3 regions of the Paenibacillus rhizovicinus genome follow, and region 2 is predicted to be linked to each of the others. Evidence: a T-box and tRNA genes for the amino acid it is inferred to sense, from the RefSeq annotation. Region 2 holds a T-box; the other regions hold tRNA genes.

Region 1 (6,103 bases), 2.8 Mb from region 2:
AACCGAAGCCCCAGTAAACGGCGGCCGTAACTATAACGGTCCTAAGGTAGCGAAATTCCTTGTCAGGTAAATTCTGACCCGCACGAATGGCGTAACGACTTGGGCGCTGTCTCAACGAGAGATCCGGTGAAATTTTAATACCTGTGAAGATGCAGGTTACCCGCGACAAGACGGAAAGACCCCATGGAGCTTTACTGCAGCTTGATATTGGACTTTGGTACGATCTGTACAGGATAGGTGGGAGCCTTAGAAATCGGAGCGCCAGCTTCGATGGAGGCATCGTTGGGATACCACCCTGATCGTATCGGAGTTCTAACCTGGTACCGTAATCCGGTACAGGGACCGTGTCAGGTGGGCAGTTTGACTGGGGCGGTCGCCTCCTAAAATGTAACGGAGGCGCCCAAAGGTTCCCTCAGAATGGTTGGAAATCATTCGTAGCGTGCAAAGGCATAAGGGAGCTTGACTGCGAGACCTACAAGTCGAGCAGGGACGAAAGTCGGGCTTAGTGATCCGGTGGTACCGCATGGAAGGGCCATCGCTCAACGGATAAAAGCTACCCTGGGGATAACAGGCTTATCTCCCCCAAGAGTCCACATCGACGGGGAGGTTTGGCACCTCGATGTCGGCTCATCGCATCCTGGGGCTGAAGTAGGTCCCAAGGGTTGGGCTGTTCGCCCATTAAAGCGGTACGCGAGCTGGGTTCAGAACGTCGTGAGACAGTTCGGTCCCTATCTGTCGTGGGCGTAGGAAATTTGAGAGGAGCTGTCCTTAGTACGAGAGGACCGGGATGGACGCACCGCTGGTGTACCAGTTGTTCCGCCAGGAGCATCGCTGGGTAGCCAAGTGCGGACGGGATAAGCGCTGAAAGCATCTAAGCGTGAAGCCCCCCTCAAGATGAGATTTCCCAGTATGTAAGACCCCTTGAAGACGACGAGGTTGATAGGTTCGAGGTGGAAGCGCAGCAATGCGTGGAGCTGACGAATACTAATCGGTCGAGGGCTTATCCAAGAACATGCTCTTTAGCTAAGCTAAGCAAGAAACCTTCGCAAAAGTTCGTATCCAGTTTTCAGGGTGTAAGTTGCCCGAATAACATACTGTTCCCTGATAGCTCAGTTGGTAGAGCACTCGACTGTTAATCGAGTTGTCACAGGTTCGAGTCCTGTTCGGGGAGCCATTTCTGGAGAGCTGTCCGAGTGGTCGAAGGAGCACGATTGGAAATCGTGTAGGCGCTAACCGCGTCTCGAGGGTTCGAATCCCTCGCTCTCCGCCAGATACGGCCCGTTGGTCAAGTGGTTAAGACACCTCCCTTTCACGGAGGTAACAGGGGTTCGAGTCCCCTACGGGTCACCAATTTCTCTAAAAATTCTTCAAAAAATGACTTGCAATGAGCATAGTAAATGAGTTATAGTATTACTTGTCGCTCAAACATGGAGGCTTAGCTCAGCTGGGAGAGCATCTGCCTTACAAGCAGAGGGTCGGCGGTTCGATCCCGTCAGCCTCCACCATAATTGCATAGCAATGATTTCTAATGACGCGGGGTGGAGCAGCCCGGTAGCTCGTCGGGCTCATAACCCGAAGGCCGCAGGTTCAAATCCTGCCCCCGCAACCAATTATCTTCGGTGTCTTACCGAGAATTATAATGTGGAGCCGTGGTGTAGTGGCCCAACATGCCTGCCTGTCACGCAGGAGACCGCGGGTTCGAATCCCGTCGGCTCCGCCATTATAACCAAGTAAGGCTCGGTAGCTCAGTTGGTAGAGCAGAGGACTGAAAATCCTCGTGTCGGCGGTTCGATTCCGTCCCGAGCCACCATTTAAGACAAGCAATAAGTTAATATGCCGGTGTAGCTCAGTTGGTAGAGCAACTGACTTGTAATCAGTAGGTCGTGGGTTCGACTCCTATCGCCGGCACCATTTTCATGGAGGATTAGCGAAGTGGCCAAACGCGGGAGACTGTAAATCTCTTCCTCACGGTTCGGTGGTTCGAATCCATCATCCTCCACCACTTTTTTATAGGGGCATAGTTTAAGGGTAGAACAGCGGTCTCCAAAACCGTTAGTGTGGGTTCAATTCCTGCTGCCCCTGCCAATTTCAAATAGTTATATATGGCGATCGTGGCGAAGTGGTTAACGCACCGGTTTGTGGATCCGGCATTCGTGGGTTCAATTCCCATCGGTCGCCCCATTTTAACTATAAGTATGAAATTAAATGTTGGGGATTAGCCAAGCGGTAAGGCAACGGACTTTGACTCCGTCATTCCCTAGGTTCGAATCCTAGATCCCCAGCCATTTACGCGGAAGTGGCTCAGCGGTAGAGCATCGCCTTGCCAAGGCGAGGGTCGCGGGTTCGATTCCCGTCTTCCGCTCCATTCTTCATCTGGCGCCATAGCCAAGTGGTAAGGCAGAGCTCTGCAAAAGCTTTACCCCCAGTTCGAGTCTGGGTGGCGCCTCCACAACTTCATTAATTTGTGCCCTTAGCTCAGCTGGATAGAGCGTTTGACTACGAATCAAAAGGTCAGGAGTTCGAATCTCTTAGGGCACGCCAACAAAAAATGCCGGCGTGGCGGAATGGCAGACGCGCGCGACTCAAAATCGTGAGGGAAACCGTGGAGGTTCGAGTCCTCTCGCCGGCACCACTTTTACAATGAATAACGAAAACATAGACGCTGATTGGACATAGTCCAGTCGGCGTTTTTTCGTTTATAGTGTTGTTCAACTTCTCGGCGCTTTGTACATATACATCTGTAAACGATGTTGAGGAGAGGATGCCGATGACCGACTTCGAAGAAAGACTGATTGCCGTATTGAAAGACATCAAAAGCGAATTAAGTATGGTGAGTAAGCGGTTGGACTCCATTTCCGATCATATCGATGATTCGAGAAGAAGCTTGGATGTATTGAATGAGTTAGTACAGGTAATTGCTTATTCGGATTGACGTGCTGAAGTACGTGGATTAGGAAAATCGCTTATTCAAGCCTGTTGGATCACTGATCTTGCAGGCTTTTTGTCATCTCTACTTATATCTTCATCAGAACTACACCGGAGAAGCGGATAATGTGATAGGCTGCGTATGAAAGCGGCAGTTCAGTCTGAGGGTCTGTAGAGTCCCCGCCTGAGGTCTAGGGTGAAATACCGTCGCGGGTCCGTTTTGAAGAATGCGAAAACAACCTACAATAAGGACATAAGCAAGAAACGAAACATCAGCAACGCAAAGCACGTAATGAGCTAGTAAGATTGATCGAATTGAGAGGCGGTGACATAACATGAACGGAAAAAATGCACTTGGCGCGGTTTTGGTTGTTTTTGGCGGATTGATGGTGATGAAGTTTCTTGGCATTCACCTCGGTTGGATCGTTGGACTTCTGATGCCTTTCATCCTGATTGGTCTTGGCGTTGTCGGGGTTAGAAACGACAGCAAAGTAATCGGCTCGATCCTGATCGTCGTAGGCGGCTTGATGCTTCTCCCGAAACTCTTCGGCTTGTTCTCGCTTCTGCTTGCGATCGTATTGATCGTATGGGGCGTGGCGATGTTTAAAGGAAAGCGAATTTAATCTATCACCTGGTTTGAATCGCAGTAATGACGGTAAAAGACATTTCGGATAAGCCGCAATAATCGTTAACGTTCGGAACGAAGGAGGATCAAGCAATGAGCATTTTGCGAAGAGTGAGGGACATGACGGCTGCGACGTTGAACGAGCGGCTGGAGAAGGCCGAGGATCCCGTTAAGCTGATCGATCAGTTTCTATGGTCGACGCGGGAGGAAATCATTCAGGCCGAGAAATTGTATCAACAGTGCGCAGGACACGGCAACCATTTGAAAACGCAATGGCTGCAAGCGGAGCAATTGAAAGAAAAACGCGAACAGCAAGCCATCATCGCGTTGAAAGCAGGCGAAGAGCATGTTGCCCGCATCGCTCTGATGGAGAAAGCGTCAAGCGAAGAGCGCGCCGCTCAGTACCGCGAGTTGTATGAACAAGCCGCTCAAAGCATCAGAGAGCTGGAAGAACAGCTTCGCGAGCTTCGCAGCGAGTATCAGAGCGTTTACGATAAGCGGGAGTATTTTGCGGCACGGATGGAGTCGCTTCGGCTGCAACAGCGATTGAACGAGCGTTACACGCAAAATGGCGTTTTCAACTCTGCGCCAGGTCAGCAATCCTCCGGGATATTCCGCAGGCTGGACGACCGAATCAGCGACATGGAGCTGGAGGCTCGCAGTCTCCGCGACCTGCGCAAGGCAGGACAGGATTGGGTTACTAGTGCAGGACAGTCGGTACAAAATGTGATTGAGCGCGAAATGGAGCAATTGAAGCGCAAACTGCAGCAGGAAGGATGGAAATCGCAATGAAGAAGCTGTATCGATCGCGACGCGACAAAAAGTTGTTCGGCCTCTGCGGCGGACTTGCCGAGTTGTTGAATGTAGATGCGACGCTGGTGCGGATTCTGCTGATCGTCGTCACGGTCTTTACGAGCGGCGCATTGATTGTTGTTTATATATTAGCGGGCTTGGTCGTGCCTAAGAATCCGTATGAGTTTGGCGGAGGCTACGGATCGGGTCAAGGCGGATACGGCGGCGGTTGGAACAACCAAAACCATGGACCGTATAACGGTGGCAATCCATATGGCAATTCCCAAGGCTTTGGGCAAAGCGGAAGCTCCTATGGCAGTTCTTACGGAACGCCGTCCCAGCCAGGACCGTCGTGGCAGAAACCGCCTGCCCAAACGCAGGCGCATGCTTCGACAAACATAGATGCAATGATGGAAGATTTGGAGAAACGCGCCCTGAAGAAAGAAATTGAAGAGCTTCGCGCAAAACTGGCCAAACACGAGAAGGGAGATGTTTAACAATGAGTATTTTCAAACGAATGAAAGATATGACGAAAGCATCCGTTCACGAGCTGTTGGATAAAATGGAAGATCCGGTCGTTATGCTGAATCAATATCTGCGCGACATGGAGGCTGAGATCCATGCGGCCGAACTGACGGTCGCGAAACAAATGGCTAACGAGCGCCGCATGCTGCAGCGTTTGGAGGAAGCGTCAAGAAGCGGCGCTGACCGCGAGGCGAAAGCCGAGACTGCGCTTCGTGCCGGTCAGGAAGAGCTGGCGCGCAAACTGCTGGAGGAGAAAATCTTCTTCGACCAGAAGACGGCCGAATTCACGGATCTGCACGGAAGCGCGAAGTCGCAGGCCGAAGAGCTGATGAATCAGCTGCACGGCATGAAAGACGAGTACTATCAGCTTCGCAACAAACGCAACGAGCTTGCAGCCCGCGCCCAAATGGCGAAGGCGAAGAAGCAAATGGCGCAGGTGAGCTCGGTACACACGATCGAGAGCGGCAATGCATCGCGCGGCTTCAGCCGTATGGAAGAGAAAATCATGCAGATGGAAGCGGAAGCAGACGTCATGCGGGTGCCATTCGGTTCCTACAACGGTCCGGTCACGGCGGCTGGCTCCGCCGATCCATCCAAACAGTTGAAAGTCGAGGAGCAGCTGCAAGCACTCAAGAGCAGACTGAACCCGCCATCCGCTGAATAGCGTTTCGCAGAATAAACGAACACTATGCCTAGGTCGATGCGTTTCATTGGCATCGGCCACTGGCATGTTTTTGCGCGTTTCTACATAGGAAGGAGGAACGGCCTTGAGCGATCAATCGTCATTCCATCGCGAAGAACCGAAGGCTTCGTCCGAACGGCCTATCATGCTCCCGGATCAGGGAGTTCCTCCGGTCACCTACCGCAACGAACCGCCGCCGGCGCTTGTCCAAGCTGCCGAGAAACGCAAAAACGTGGCGGAGACCGTTCTTTGGCTGTTCGTGATTTTGGGATTAAGCGTGCTGGTGCTGCAGGGAACGGGATATTTGAAGCTTTTCGCCCTGCAGAGCAAGGCGGCATTAATAGGACTAACGGTCATCGCGACTGCGCTCGTGTTTGCCGCGGTATATAGTTATTTGCAAGGCGTAAAGCTCCGCGCTGCGCTCAAGCGGCTCTCCGACCAGCAGAGGCGCAAACGCCAACGCCAGCGCGTGACGATCCCGGGAGAGGGCGGAGACGACGTGACCGAGGAAACGATGTCCGAAGAGGATGAGGCGTGGACGGAGCAGGTTCGTT
Region 2 (6,103 bases):
TTTCAAAATGCTGGATTCCGTTGAAAAAACGATTTTTGCGATTCTCCTCTTCTTCTTCGTGCGAAAACCGCTCGTTGCCATGCTCCGGCGATTATGGCCGAATACGGGTTCGAGCGAACCGTCAGGAGGAAGCGGCGGAACGCCGTCCGCGCCGCAGCAAACCGATAATCAGCAGCAATAACGGAATCGCGAATTGAAGGGGCAGATGGAGGTAATAGGGCACGATCTTCAGCCCTTCCTGCAAATGCTCCGTCAAGCTTCCCGAAACCGTAAGCGTCGTGATCAAGATGACTAAGCCGACCGGCATAATCAGCGTTGTATGATTGGTTACGCGGAACAAGTCCCGGGCTGCCAATATCGCCGCGAACATGAACGTGCCGATTTTGAAGAAACTGCAGATGATCAGCATGAACAGCACGAGGGCGTCCATGCGCTGCACGATCTCCGCGAGCCGCAGCCGGCTGAGCGAAGTGAAGAGCGGGAACGTCGCCCGGGAAGCGATCTCGATTCCCAGCACGGAGATGTTCACGAACGTCACGACGCACAGTATCAGTGCGCTCAGCGCCATTGCGCCGCTGCCGATCTTCACCGCTTTGAAGGTTTTGCTCAAATACGGCAGGAACATCGTCATCACGATCATTTCGCCGAACGGGAAGGTGAGGTTGGTCGGGAACAGGGCTTTCAAGACCGGGTTCCAGCCATCGCCGAGCACGGGCAGCATCCTGCGGCTGTCCGACATGTCCGAGAATACGACCAGCACGATAATGAACATGAATATCCCGCAGCTGAGCAGAAAGAACAAGAAAGCCGTTCTCCCGAATACCTCGACCCCCAAGTAAATGGTATAGCTGACGGCAATCAGCATGAATACGGCAAGTGCGAACATAGGCGTGGCATCGTAGGCCGCCGCGGACAGCAGATCGATGAAATCGCGGGTATCGCGGCCGGCAATGTAGATGAAATACAGCAGATAAACGAAACCGAGCAGCCACCCCGGCACCGGTCCGATGATTTTACGCGCGTATTCGGTCATGCTGCTGTCCGGATACAGCTTGTACAAGGTCCCGTATACGCCGGCAAACATGGCGATTCCGATTAAACAGCCGATCAATATCACCAGCCACGCATCCTGCTTCGCATCCATGCCGACGGAAATTACGACGGCCGTGCCCAGCTCGAACAAGGTGATCCATGCGAATAAATGCAGCGGGCCAATGACCTCGAGCGGTTTATTCATGCTGCCATGCCTCCTTTTAGTCAAGATTCTTCCAATAACGATTTGCCCCGCATGCCGGACCGCAAGATCTGTCCCCGGAAGGAAATATGGACCTCTGCCTCCGCGAACGTTTCCGCCCAGTTATCCTGGACTTTCCGCCATGCTTTCGGATGGGTGCGCTGCAAGATTTCGCCGAAGCCGAACACGTCCGACTGCTGCGCTTGCGCGCTGCGGATGGCCGCCATCATATTCGCCTTCGTCTTGGTGCTCCAATCCTGCTCCACCTTGTACAGCGCGGAGAGATCCGTCAGCGGAATGCCGCATTTCACTTCCGCGATGTTGCCTTCCGCCGAAACGTCGATGTTCACCATGGCCTTGCCTTCTTTCATGGTGACCGCGGTTTTCGTTTTGCTTTTGACCACCTCGAGCGCGAGACCGTTCTTCATGTCTTCGCAGCCCAAATTCATGATCGTGCTCCTCATTTGATTGATGACGAACATATAGCCTTTCGCTTTGTCATGATCCAGCCATCCGGCAAGCTTGCCTTCGCGGAACATGGCGACGCCGCTGATTTCGAGATGGTAGGGCGGATGCGTCTGCTCCAGGCTCTGCTTCTTGTCGACCGACTCCTCGTCGCCTACGATCCGGAGACCGCTGATCGAGGGCTCCGCGCCCGGATTGACGAGCTTGCGGATCGCTTCATCGATGCCGATAACGGGCGAGCCGGACCAAATCCGTCCCGAGCTTAAGCCGGTCCCGATCAAGGCTTCCGCCTGCAACGGTTCGAGCGGCATGAGGGCGCTGAGCAATTGGCCGGGAGAATTGCCCCTTGCGAGCAGCAGCATCGAGGTCAGCCTCACTTCGTGCGAGCGTTCGAAGAAATCGAAAATGTCTTTGATTCCCGACTTAGCCAGCCTTTCACCGAGAATGACGACTTGGATATGCGAGAAGAACAATTGTCTCGGAACCTGCTTGGATGCCTTGCGAATGCCTTCGAACAGCGTGGAAGCTTGGACGCTATATACGGTGAACGGCGCATAGCCTTTGCTGCTCTTCCCTGAACTGGACAATTCCCCCGGCATGACGACCTGGAAAGCGAGCTCGTATTTATCGGAGTTTGCCGCTTTGTCGATCGAGATTGCCGTTACGATCGCCAATTTATTCAGTTCTCTGCTGTTCCAACAGCCGGACACCAAGAAGGTCGAAGCGAGAACGAACGCAACGAGGATCAGCCTCGATAAGCGATTATGATTCTTCATCCGATAAGAGCCCCTTTACATGTTCGCCAGGACTAGGTCTTCGGTTTCTGCCCCGGAGACATCCGAACGGTTGCTTCCGCCGTATCGTCCGGTCGCTGCAGAATGCTCCAGTGCGGGAGACGCACGAAGACGTCTTTCATTTGCTTATACTTAAGCGGCACGAGCGGAGACAGGAACGATACGCCGAACGACCGCAATGAATTCATGTGCGCGACCATCATGATCAAGCCGAGCATGATGCCGTAGAACCCGAGAAATCCGGCTGCGATCATGAATAGAAAGCGGAGCAGCCTCGCCGTAATTGCCAGATTGTACGCCGGAATCGAGAAATTGGCGATCGCGGTAATGGCCACGACGATGACCATGATCGGAGAGACGATGCCGGCTTGGACGGCCGCTTCGCCCAGAACGAGCGCTCCTACGATCGATACGGCTTGGCCGACCGCCCGCGGCATCCGAATGCCGGCTTCCCTTAGGATTTCAAAGCTCATTTCCATGATGAAGGCCTCGAGAAGCGCCGGAAAGGGCACGCCTTCCCGGGCGCCCGACAAGTTGATCAGGAGCGTCGTCGGAATCATCTCTTGGTGAAACGTCGTCAAGGCGATGTAGAAGGCAGGACCGAACAAAGAGATGATGAAAGCCATATACCGCAGCAAACGGAGAAAGGTCCCGATGTCGTACCGTTGGTAATAGTCCTCGGCTGCGGCAAAAAACTGCGACAGCACGGTGGGGACGACCAAGGCGAAGGGCGTTCCGTCGACCAAGATCGCGATGCGCCCTTCAAGCAAATTCGCGGCGATCACGTCCGGCCGCTCCGTGTTGAACACGGTAGGGAAAGGCGAGCTCCAATTGTCTTCGATGAATTCCTCGATGTACCCGGATTCCAAGATCGCATCCGTATTGATTTTCTCCAGGCGGGCCCGAACCTCTTGCTTGATTTCCTCCTTGGCGATGCCGTCGATATACAGCATGGCGACGGTTGTCTGCGTGACGGAACCGATCTTGATCGAGTCGAAGCCGAACTTCGGGCTCTTTATTCGGCGTCGTACGAGCGTAATGTTCGTTGCTATGGATTCGGAGAAGCTGTCCTTCGGTCCGCGAATGACGACTTGGGTGCTCGCTTCCGATACTTCCCGTTTATCGCCGCCGATGGTGTTGCCGCATATGCATTGGTCCCAACCGTCTACGAGCAGAATGATTTTGCCCGTCAACAGCTCCAGCAGCAGGGAAGTCCAATTATCGATGATTTCGATCTGGGCGACAGCCAGCGCGTTATCGCAGATATAGCGGAACGCGTCCTCGGGCGTCGCTGCTCCTTCCGGTATTTCGGGCAGGAACGGCGACATTAACGAGCGCATGACGATGTCGTTCACCATTGCCTTGTCCGCTAAGGACTCTAGATAGATCGCTGCCACGTGAAGCGCTTGCCCGGTCCGCAGCGTGAACTTGCGCACGATCAGATCGGGACTTGCTACGAGTTCGGATTTTAATCGCGCTAAGTTGACGTCCAAATCCGGATCGAGCTTCCCTGTCGGGAGTTCGAGCTCGTCGCTTCCTTTGCTGGATCCGGCCTTGCCGAATGCTGCCGATCGCGTCTTCATGGCGTTCGCACCTCCGCGTGCATCAAAGTTCAAGACAAGCCGCATTTGGGGTAGTATGCCTTATTTCTCCTTTTTTTACCTACGCGGGCGGCAATTATTCCGAACATTTTCGAACGATTGGATGAATGGAGGTTTACAGGACGAATTCTAATTGTTACACTATTTGCAATATTCAAAACGCGATGAAGAGAAGAGTAGGGGAACAAGTTCTTGCACAGAGAGCTCCGGCAGGTGGGAAGGAGCGAAGGACGTTTCCCGAAACAAGCCTCTGAGCAGCTTGCCGGAACCCGAAGGGGATGGCATGACGGGAGCTCCCGTTACAGAGCTAGAGTATAACCATGGATGACCATGCCGTACTTGAAGAGGTTAATATGGCGACATATTAATGAAGCTGGGGTGGCACCGCGAATTCTTCGTCCCCAAGACAACTGGTCTTGGAGGTGAAGTTTTTTTTGTTTTCGCAGGTACGTCGATCACGTTCATTAGGAGGCGCCGACTATGAGTAACCTTACCAGCAGCGAGCGGCACGCAGATCAGTTCTTATTCAAAACGATAACTGAGGAACTGGAACGGCATCCGTTCGCCAGAGCCATGCGCACGCGATTCCCGCCCGAACCGAATGGCTATCTGCATATTGGCAGCGCCTATGCGATTCAAACGAATCATGCGATGGCGCAGGCTTTTAACGGGCAGTTTCATTTGCGCTTCGACGACACGAATCCGCTGAAGGAAGATATCGCGTACGTGGAAGCGATCATCGAGGATATCCGATGGCTCGGCTTCGATCCGGGCCGGCACATCTACTACGGTTCGGACTACTCGAACGAGATCTATAACGCCGCCGTAACCTTGATCGAACGAGGGAAGGCTTATGTCTGCGATCTCGCGCCGGACGACATGACGGCATACCGGGGAACGCTGACGGAACCGGGCCGAGACAGCCCATATCGCAATCGATCGGTTGAAGAGAATTTGGCGTTGTTCGCGCAAATGAAGAACGGCGATTTCCCCGCTTCCTCGAAAGTCGTTCGCGCCAAAATCGATATGAGCTCGCCGAACATGAATCTACGCGATCCGGTGCTCTATCGCATCCTGCACGCCGAGCACTATCGGACGGGGAAGGACTGGTGCATCTATCCGATGTATGATTTCGCCCATCCGATTCAAGACGCGATCGAAGGGATCACGTACTCCTTATGCTCCATCGAATTCAAGGATCACCGGCCGCTGTACGAATGGGTCTTGACGGAGCTTGAAATCCCGGAGCCGCCGCGGCAACGGGAATTCGGGCGGTTGAGCTTGACGGGCGTCGTAACGAGCAAACGGTTCTTGCGTCAGTTGGTCGAAGGCGGGTATGTCGACGGCTGGGACGATCCCAGGCTCCCGACGCTTCGCGGCTTGAGGCGAAGGGGCTTCACGCCGGAGAGCATACGCCGATTTATTGACGAAATCGGAAGCATCCGAACCTCGAGCACCGTCGACATCTCGCTCTTGGATCATTGCCTCAGGCAAGAATTGAAAGCTGCGGCGCCAAGCGTGATGGCCGTGCTGCATCCGCTGAAAGTGGTCATTGCCAACTATCCGGATGATGGCGCTGAGCTGCTCGGCATCGAGAACAACAGCGAGAACGAAGCACTCGGCATAAGAGAAGTTCCTTTCGCCAAGACGCTCTATATCGAACGGGATGACTTCATGGAGCAGCCTGCCAAGGGATTTCACCGGCTGGTCCCGGGCGGCGAGGTCAGGCTGAAAGGGGCGTATTTCATCAAGTGCGAGGACATCGTCAAGGACCCGGAAACCGGCGAGGTAACGGAGCTGCGCTGCACCTACGACCCGCTAACGAGAAGCGGCACCGGGTTTGCCGGGCGCAAAGTAAAAGGGACGATCCATTGGGTATCGGCTGATCATGCCGTTAGAGCTGATGTCCATCTATACGAGCCGCTGCTGCTTGACCAGGAAATTCCGAAGGACGACGGCGATTGGACGGCTTCGCTGAATCCGAATTCGCTGGTGACGTTGAAGGACGT
Region 3 (6,103 bases), 2.7 Mb from region 2:
GGAAGAAGCTCTACGAAATCACGAGCAGTCACGACTACGGCGAGATTTTCATCGGGGATATCAAAACGCCCGTCAAGCATTATTCCCTGGAGCTTCGCTCGATGCTGCAGCAGGTCGAGGAAGGCATGGTGGCGCATTTCATCGACGAGCATATTCCCGAGGCGTTCAAGCCGATCTTCCGCAAGCAGCTGCGCGAAGGGAAAGACGATTCCGTCGAAGGGCAAATTCTCGAAGTCGCCGATAAAATGGATCAGATCTACGAAGCGTTCGCCGAGCTGCAGAAAGGGAATTCCGAGCAGGAGTTCATCGTCATGTACCGCCATGCGTTAATTAAGATCAAAGGCATCCGGCTGCACTGCGTCGATTATTTCCTGCAGCATATCTTACCGGACTTGGTCAGCGAAGGTGCCCGCTCTCCGATCGACATCGAACGGATCACGAGGGAGGCGCTTGCCGCCTAATCTCTTCATTGCACGACGCCCAGCCAAAGCAAGCCTGAGGCCGGCGTCTTTCGTTTTCGCCGCGTGCACTCACGACCTTAAATTTCGATCGCCGTATATAAACCTAGCAGGAAAGGAGAACCTAATAACAGAAAGTGATAGAAAGCCAAAACACAGGAGGCTGTTATGGGAAGATTGGTTCATTTCGAAATTCATGTCGACGACATGGAGCGTGCGAAGAAGTTTTATGGCGAGGTATTCGGATGGACGTTCGAGGACTGGAGCAATTATGCCGGCATGCCCTATTACGGGGCTACGACGGGAGACGCGAACGAGATGGGAATCAACGGCGCTCTGGTGAAGCGTCAAGGTCCTCCCCCGCAGCCCGGACAGGCCATGAATGGGTATGCGTGTACGATGGGGGTCGGTGACTACGATGCTGCCGAAGCCAAGATCCTCGCTCTCGGAGGCCAGCTCGCACTGCCAAAATATGCGCTGCCGGGGATGGCGTGGCAAGGGTACTACCTGGATACGGAAGGGAATATCTTCGGTATTCATCAGCCTGACGAGAACGCCAAATAGCATTAGCTATGCTTAATCGTGCATAACGTAATTATAAGCCCGGCCTCCCGTGGCCGGGCTTGCATGCGCAATCGCATACAGGACTTGTCCCAATAAAGGAGGCTGAGCCGTATTGGAGACGCCATGTTTAATCATCGATGCGAAGCGAACGAGGAACAACATCGAACGGATGGCTGCGCGCGCGAAAGCATTGAACGTGCAGCTAAGGCCCCATGCCAAGACCCATAAGCTCCCCTCGCTTGCCGCGGAACAGATTGCCGCAGGCGCGGTCGGCATCACGACGGCCAAGGTCTCCGAAGCCGAAGTGATGGCACGGCACGGCATCGGGGATATTTTTATCGCGTATCCGCTGGTCACGCGGAGCAAAATCGAACGGGCCATCAAGCTCTCTCGCCAAATCCGGTTAATCGTCGGTACCGACAGCTACGAAGGGGCGCTGCGTCTGTCCGAAGCAGCCGAGCAGCAAGGCGTTGTCCTCGAGGTCCGTCTGGAAATCGATACCGGACTCAAGCGCACAGGCGTGCTGCGCGAGCATGCCCAAGAGCTCGCTTCCCTCATTCATAAGCTGTCCCATCTGCGGCTTCAAGGCATCTTCACCTTCCGCGGGCCGCTGCTTGACGGCAGGTCCACGCTTGAACTGGAACGCGCAGGCATCGAAGAAGGGACATGGATGGTGCAGCTCGCCGACGAAATGAGGGCCCTGGGCATTCCCGTCGCCGATGTCAGCGTCGGTTCGACGCCTACCGGCTTATATGCCGCAACGGTCAAAGGCGTAACCGAGATCCGTCCCGGCACTTATATCTTTAATGACGCGATGCAAACGAAGCTTGGCGTATCGACTTGGGAGGATTGCGCCGGATCGATTTTGGCTACAGTCATCAGCAGACCCAGCCCGGATTATGCAGTCATCGACGGCGGAAGCAAGACGTTCGCTACAGACGTGCAGCCGAATACGGAGCCGCTGCTGCTGCATGGTTTTGGCCATGTGGTTGAACTTCCGGAGGCGGTATTGGAGCGGATGACCGAGGAACACGGCATGCTGCGGCTGCTTCCCCATCACGAGCTGAAGGTCGGCGACCAGATACATATCATCCCGAATCATATCTGCAGCACGCTGAACCTGCACAACAAACTATACTGGGCCGAAGCCGGCCGATTCGATGAGCGGCCGATCTTGGCCCGCGGAATGCTTGAATAGCCATGCTAGCTCGTTTATCAGCTTGGATTGGGAGGAGAACGAAACCATGTCCGTTATCGAGAACCGATTGAAAGAACTCGGCATCGAGCTTCCTGCCGTCGGCAAGCCCAAATTCAGCTACATCCCCGCAAACCAAACCGGCAACCTGCTCTATCTCTCCGGTCAGGACTGCCGCATTGACGGCGTGTTGATGTTTGAGGGCAAGCTTGGCAGCGAGCTCACCATTGAACAAGGGCAGCAAGCGGCGCGTCAAGTCATCATTAACTGCCTCGCCGTCATGAAACATCATCTCGGCGATCTCGATCGTGTCGTCAAAATCGTCAAAATGCTCGCCTTCGTCAACAGCGCCCCGGGGTTCGCCGATCAGCCTTACGTCGTCAACGGCGCTTCCGATTTCCTAATCGACGTCTTCGGCGAGAACGGCCGGCACGCGCGATCCGCGATCGGTACGAGCGAGCTGCCCTTTCACACGCCCGTAGAAATCGAACTTATCGTAGAGATACGCGACTAGTCCCATCGAACCCGTTAGCAGCCAAAAAAGAGGCCTTTATCCGTTAGGATACAAGGCCTCTTATCATTAAGGTAAGCGGGTGATGGGAATCGAACCCACGCCATCAGCTTGGGAAGCTGAAGTTCTGCCATTGAACTACACCCGCAATCAAGCAGATATGGTCGGGATGACACGATTTGAACATGCGACCCCCTGGTCCCAAACCAGGTGCTCTACCAAGCTGAGCTACATCCCGTGAACAAAAGCAAATTCAAAACGAAACAGCCAAGGCGCCACCCAGATTCGAACTGGGGGTGAAGCTTTTGCAGAGCTTTGCCTTACCACTTGGCTATGGCGCCATACAAAAATGGAGCGGAAGACGGGAATCGAACCCGCGACCCTCGCCTTGGCAAGGCGATGCTCTACCGCTGAGCCACTTCCGCAATTGGTGCGGTCAAGAGGACTCGAACCTCCACGTCATTGCTGACACTAGAACCTGAATCTAGCGCGTCTGCCAATTCCGCCATGACCGCAAATATGTAATGGTGCGGTTGATGGGACTCGAACCCATACGCCCAGTGGGCACTACCCCCTCAAGATAGCGTGTCTGCCAATTCCACCACAACCGCATAAAACAAGGAAAAGTGAGTCATGTAGGATTCGAACCTACGACACCCTGATTAAAAGTCAGGTGCTCTACCAACTGAGCTAATGACTCAAACTAAAATGGCTGGGGATCTAGGATTCGAACCTAGGGAATGACGGAGTCAAAGTCCGTTGCCTTACCGCTTGGCTAATCCCCAATAAAAATGGTGGAGGATGATGGATTCGAACCACCGAACCGTGAGGAAGAGATTTACAGTCTCCCGCGTTTGGCCACTTCGCTAATCCTCCATGAAAATGGTGCCGGCGATAGGAGTCGAACCCACGACCTACTGATTACAAGTCAGTTGCTCTACCAACTGAGCTACACCGGCATATGTTGTTGCTTGTCTTAAATGGTGGCTCGGGACGGAATCGAACCGCCGACACGAGGATTTTCAGTCCTCTGCTCTACCGACTGAGCTACCGAGCCTTACTTGGTTATAATGGCGGAGCCGACGGGATTCGAACCCGCGGTCTCCTGCGTGACAGGCAGGCATGTTGGGCCACTACACCACGGCTCCACATTATAATTTCTCGGTAAGACACCGAAAGTAAATTGGTTGCGGGGGCAGGATTTGAACCTGCGGCCTTCGGGTTATGAGCCCGACGAGCTACCGGGCTGCTCCACCCCGCGTCATTTCAAGCCTTGCTATGCATTTATGGTGGAGGCTGACGGGATCGAACCGCCGACCCTCTGCTTGTAAGGCAGATGCTCTCCCAGCTGAGCTAAGCCTCCATAATGTTTAACCCCGGGTTCCCCGAAAAGTACTCGGATTAACCTGCAGCGCATTACTTCACTTTTGGGGGTAAATTGGTGACCCGTAGGGGACTCGAACCCCTGTTACCTCCGTGAAAGGGAGGTGTCTTAACCACTTGACCAACGGGCCTTGAACAAGAATAAGAAGAGTTCTGGCGGAGAGCGAGGGATTCGAACCCTCGAGACGCGGTTAGCGCCTACACGATTTCCAATCGTGCTCCTTCGACCACTCGGACAGCTCTCCAGAAATGGCTCCCCGAACAGGACTCGAACCTGTGACAACTCGATTAACAGTCGAGTGCTCTACCAACTGAGCTATCAGGGAATAGGTGAAACAAGTATTGGTGGAGCCAAGCGGGATCGAACCGCTGACCTCCTGCTTGCAAGGCAGGCGCTCTCCCAGCTGAGCTATGGCCCCGTAAAGGAAGATATGGTTGGCCTTAGTGGACTCGAACCACCGACCTCACCCTTATCAGGGGTGCGCTCTAACCAGCTGAGCTAAAGGCCAATAAAAAACCCACTGCAAGGTGGGATACTCTTTAAATGGTCATAGAGATAACACCTTGAAAACTGGATACGAAATCATTGCAGAACATTTAGCTGGTTGTCTCTGGGTAGAGACGTTAGGATAAGCCCTCGACCGATTAGTATTCGTCAGCTCCACGCATTGCTGCGCTTCCACCTCGAACCTATCAACCTCGTCGTCTTCAAGGGGTCTTACATACTGGGAAATCTCATCTTGAGGGGGGCTTCACGCTTAGATGCTTTCAGCGCTTATCCCGTCCGCACTTGGCTACCCAGCGATGCTCCTGGCGGAACAACTGGTACACCAGCGGTGCGTCCATCCCGGTCCTCTCGTACTAAGGACAGCTCCTCTCAAATTTCCTACGCCCACGACAGATAGGGACCGAACTGTCTCACGACGTTCTGAACCCAGCTCGCGTACCGCTTTAATGGGCGAACAGCCCAACCCTTGGGACCTACTTCAGCCCCAGGATGCGATGAGCCGACATCGAGGTGCCAAACCTCCCCGTCGATGTGGACTCTTGGGGGAGATAAGCCTGTTATCCCCAGGGTAGCTTTTATCCGTTGAGCGATGGCCCTTCCATGCGGTACCACCGGATCACTAAGCCCGACTTTCGTCCCTGCTCGACTTGTAGGTCTCGCAGTCAAGCTCCCTTATGCCTTTGCACGCTACGAATGATTTCCAACCATTCTGAGGGAACCTTTGGGCGCCTCCGTTACATTTTAGGAGGCGACCGCCCCAGTCAAACTGCCCACCTGACACGGTCCCTGTACCGGATTACGGTACCAGGTTAGAACTCCGATACGATCAGGGTGGTATCCCAACGATGCCTCCATCGAAGCTGGCGCTCCGATTTCTAAGGCTCCCACCTATCCTGTACAGATCGTACCAAAGTCCAATATCAAGCTGCAGTAAAGCTCCATGGGGTCTTTCCGTCTTGTCGCGGGTAACCTGCATCTTCACAGGTATTAAAATTTCACCGGATCTCTCGTTGAGACAGCGCCCAAGTCGTTACGCCATTCGTGCGGGTCAGAATTTACCTGACAAGGAATTTCGCTACCTTAGGACCGTTATAGTTACGGCCGCCGTTTACTGGGGCTTCGGTTCATAGCTTCGCCTTGCGGCTAACCACTCCCCTTAACCTTCCAGCACCGGGCAGGCGTCAGCCCGTATACTTCGCCTTACGGCTTCGCACAGACCTGTGTTTTTGCTAAACAGTCGCTTGGGCCTTTTCACTGCGGCCCCCTCGGGCTATTCACCCTACCGAGGCACCCCTTCTCCCGAAGTTACGGGGTCATTTTGCCGAGTTCCTTAACGAGAGTTCTTCCGAGCGCCTTAGCATACTCTGCTCGACTACCTGTGTCGGTTTGCGGTACGGGCACCTTCACCTGGCTAGAGGCTTTTCTTGGCAGCCTGAACTCATGACCTTCGCTACTGCAATTTTCGCTCCCCATCACAGCCCAGC

The links. The T-box of region 2 lies ahead of GZH47_RS02595 (glutamine--tRNA ligase/YqeY domain fusion protein). A T-box ahead of a tRNA ligase gene usually reads a tRNA of that ligase, here a tRNA-Gln.
Region 1: it has a tRNA-Gln gene. The T-box ahead of GZH47_RS02595 (glutamine--tRNA ligase/YqeY domain fusion protein) is inferred to sense a tRNA for this amino acid. The anticodon was not compared.
Region 3: it has a tRNA-Gln gene. The T-box ahead of GZH47_RS02595 (glutamine--tRNA ligase/YqeY domain fusion protein) is inferred to sense a tRNA for this amino acid. The anticodon was not compared.

The regions. Positions count from the first base shown of each region.
Region 1 covers NZ_CP048286.1:4,809,229-4,815,331, forward strand. The annotation lists rRNA gene GZH47_RS21590 (23S ribosomal RNA) at 1-1,008, shown strand, start outside; tRNA gene GZH47_RS21595 (tRNA-Asn) at 1,099-1,174, shown strand; tRNA gene GZH47_RS21600 (tRNA-Ser) at 1,180-1,270, shown strand; tRNA gene GZH47_RS21605 (tRNA-Glu) at 1,276-1,350, shown strand; tRNA gene GZH47_RS21610 (tRNA-Val) at 1,430-1,505, shown strand; tRNA gene GZH47_RS21615 (tRNA-Met) at 1,533-1,609, shown strand; tRNA gene GZH47_RS21620 (tRNA-Asp) at 1,644-1,720, shown strand; tRNA gene GZH47_RS21625 (tRNA-Phe) at 1,735-1,810, shown strand; tRNA gene GZH47_RS21630 (tRNA-Thr) at 1,836-1,911, shown strand; tRNA gene GZH47_RS21635 (tRNA-Tyr) at 1,919-2,002, shown strand; tRNA gene GZH47_RS21640 (tRNA-Trp) at 2,012-2,085, shown strand; tRNA gene GZH47_RS21645 (tRNA-His) at 2,106-2,181, shown strand; tRNA gene GZH47_RS21650 (tRNA-Gln) at 2,210-2,285, shown strand; tRNA gene GZH47_RS21655 (tRNA-Gly) at 2,291-2,365, shown strand; tRNA gene GZH47_RS21660 (tRNA-Cys) at 2,376-2,449, shown strand; tRNA gene GZH47_RS21665 (tRNA-Arg) at 2,465-2,541, shown strand; tRNA gene GZH47_RS21670 (tRNA-Leu) at 2,551-2,632, shown strand; gene GZH47_RS21675 (hypothetical protein) at 2,768-2,932, shown strand; gene GZH47_RS21680 (LiaF transmembrane domain-containing protein) at 3,261-3,548, shown strand; gene GZH47_RS21685 (PspA/IM30 family protein) at 3,644-4,342, shown strand; gene GZH47_RS21690 (PspC domain-containing protein) at 4,339-4,839, shown strand; gene GZH47_RS21695 (PspA/IM30 family protein) at 4,842-5,531, shown strand; gene GZH47_RS21700 (sensor histidine kinase) at 5,635-6,103, shown strand, end outside.
Region 2 covers NZ_CP048286.1:568,674-574,776, reverse strand. The annotation lists gene GZH47_RS02615 (YczF family membrane protein) at 1-181, shown strand, start outside; gene GZH47_RS02610 (GerAB/ArcD/ProY family transporter) at 122-1,237, opposite strand; gene GZH47_RS02605 (Ger(x)C family spore germination protein) at 1,258-2,475, opposite strand; gene GZH47_RS02600 (spore germination protein) at 2,508-4,076, opposite strand; T-box leader at 4,250-4,500, shown strand; gene GZH47_RS02595 (glutamine--tRNA ligase/YqeY domain fusion protein) at 4,575-6,103, shown strand, end outside.
Region 3 covers NZ_CP048286.1:3,243,575-3,249,677, forward strand. The annotation lists gene GZH47_RS14385 (YfbR-like 5'-deoxynucleotidase) at 1-461, shown strand, start outside; gene GZH47_RS14390 (VOC family protein) at 627-1,022, shown strand; gene GZH47_RS14395 (alanine racemase) at 1,135-2,220, shown strand; gene GZH47_RS14400 (RidA family protein) at 2,267-2,731, shown strand; tRNA gene GZH47_RS14405 (tRNA-Gly) at 2,806-2,876, opposite strand; tRNA gene GZH47_RS14410 (tRNA-Pro) at 2,890-2,966, opposite strand; tRNA gene GZH47_RS14415 (tRNA-Cys) at 2,999-3,069, opposite strand; tRNA gene GZH47_RS14420 (tRNA-Gly) at 3,079-3,153, opposite strand; tRNA gene GZH47_RS14425 (tRNA-Leu) at 3,157-3,243, opposite strand; tRNA gene GZH47_RS14430 (tRNA-Leu) at 3,254-3,339, opposite strand; tRNA gene GZH47_RS14435 (tRNA-Lys) at 3,356-3,428, opposite strand; tRNA gene GZH47_RS14440 (tRNA-Gln) at 3,438-3,513, opposite strand; tRNA gene GZH47_RS14445 (tRNA-Tyr) at 3,521-3,604, opposite strand; tRNA gene GZH47_RS14450 (tRNA-Thr) at 3,612-3,687, opposite strand; tRNA gene GZH47_RS14455 (tRNA-Phe) at 3,710-3,785, opposite strand; tRNA gene GZH47_RS14460 (tRNA-Asp) at 3,800-3,876, opposite strand; tRNA gene GZH47_RS14465 (tRNA-Met) at 3,913-3,989, opposite strand; tRNA gene GZH47_RS14470 (tRNA-Val) at 4,016-4,091, opposite strand; tRNA gene GZH47_RS14475 (tRNA-Glu) at 4,168-4,242, opposite strand; tRNA gene GZH47_RS14480 (tRNA-Ser) at 4,266-4,356, opposite strand; tRNA gene GZH47_RS14485 (tRNA-Asn) at 4,362-4,437, opposite strand; tRNA gene GZH47_RS14490 (tRNA-Ala) at 4,455-4,530, opposite strand; tRNA gene GZH47_RS14495 (tRNA-Ile) at 4,544-4,620, opposite strand; rRNA gene GZH47_RS14500 (23S ribosomal RNA) at 4,737-6,103, opposite strand, start outside.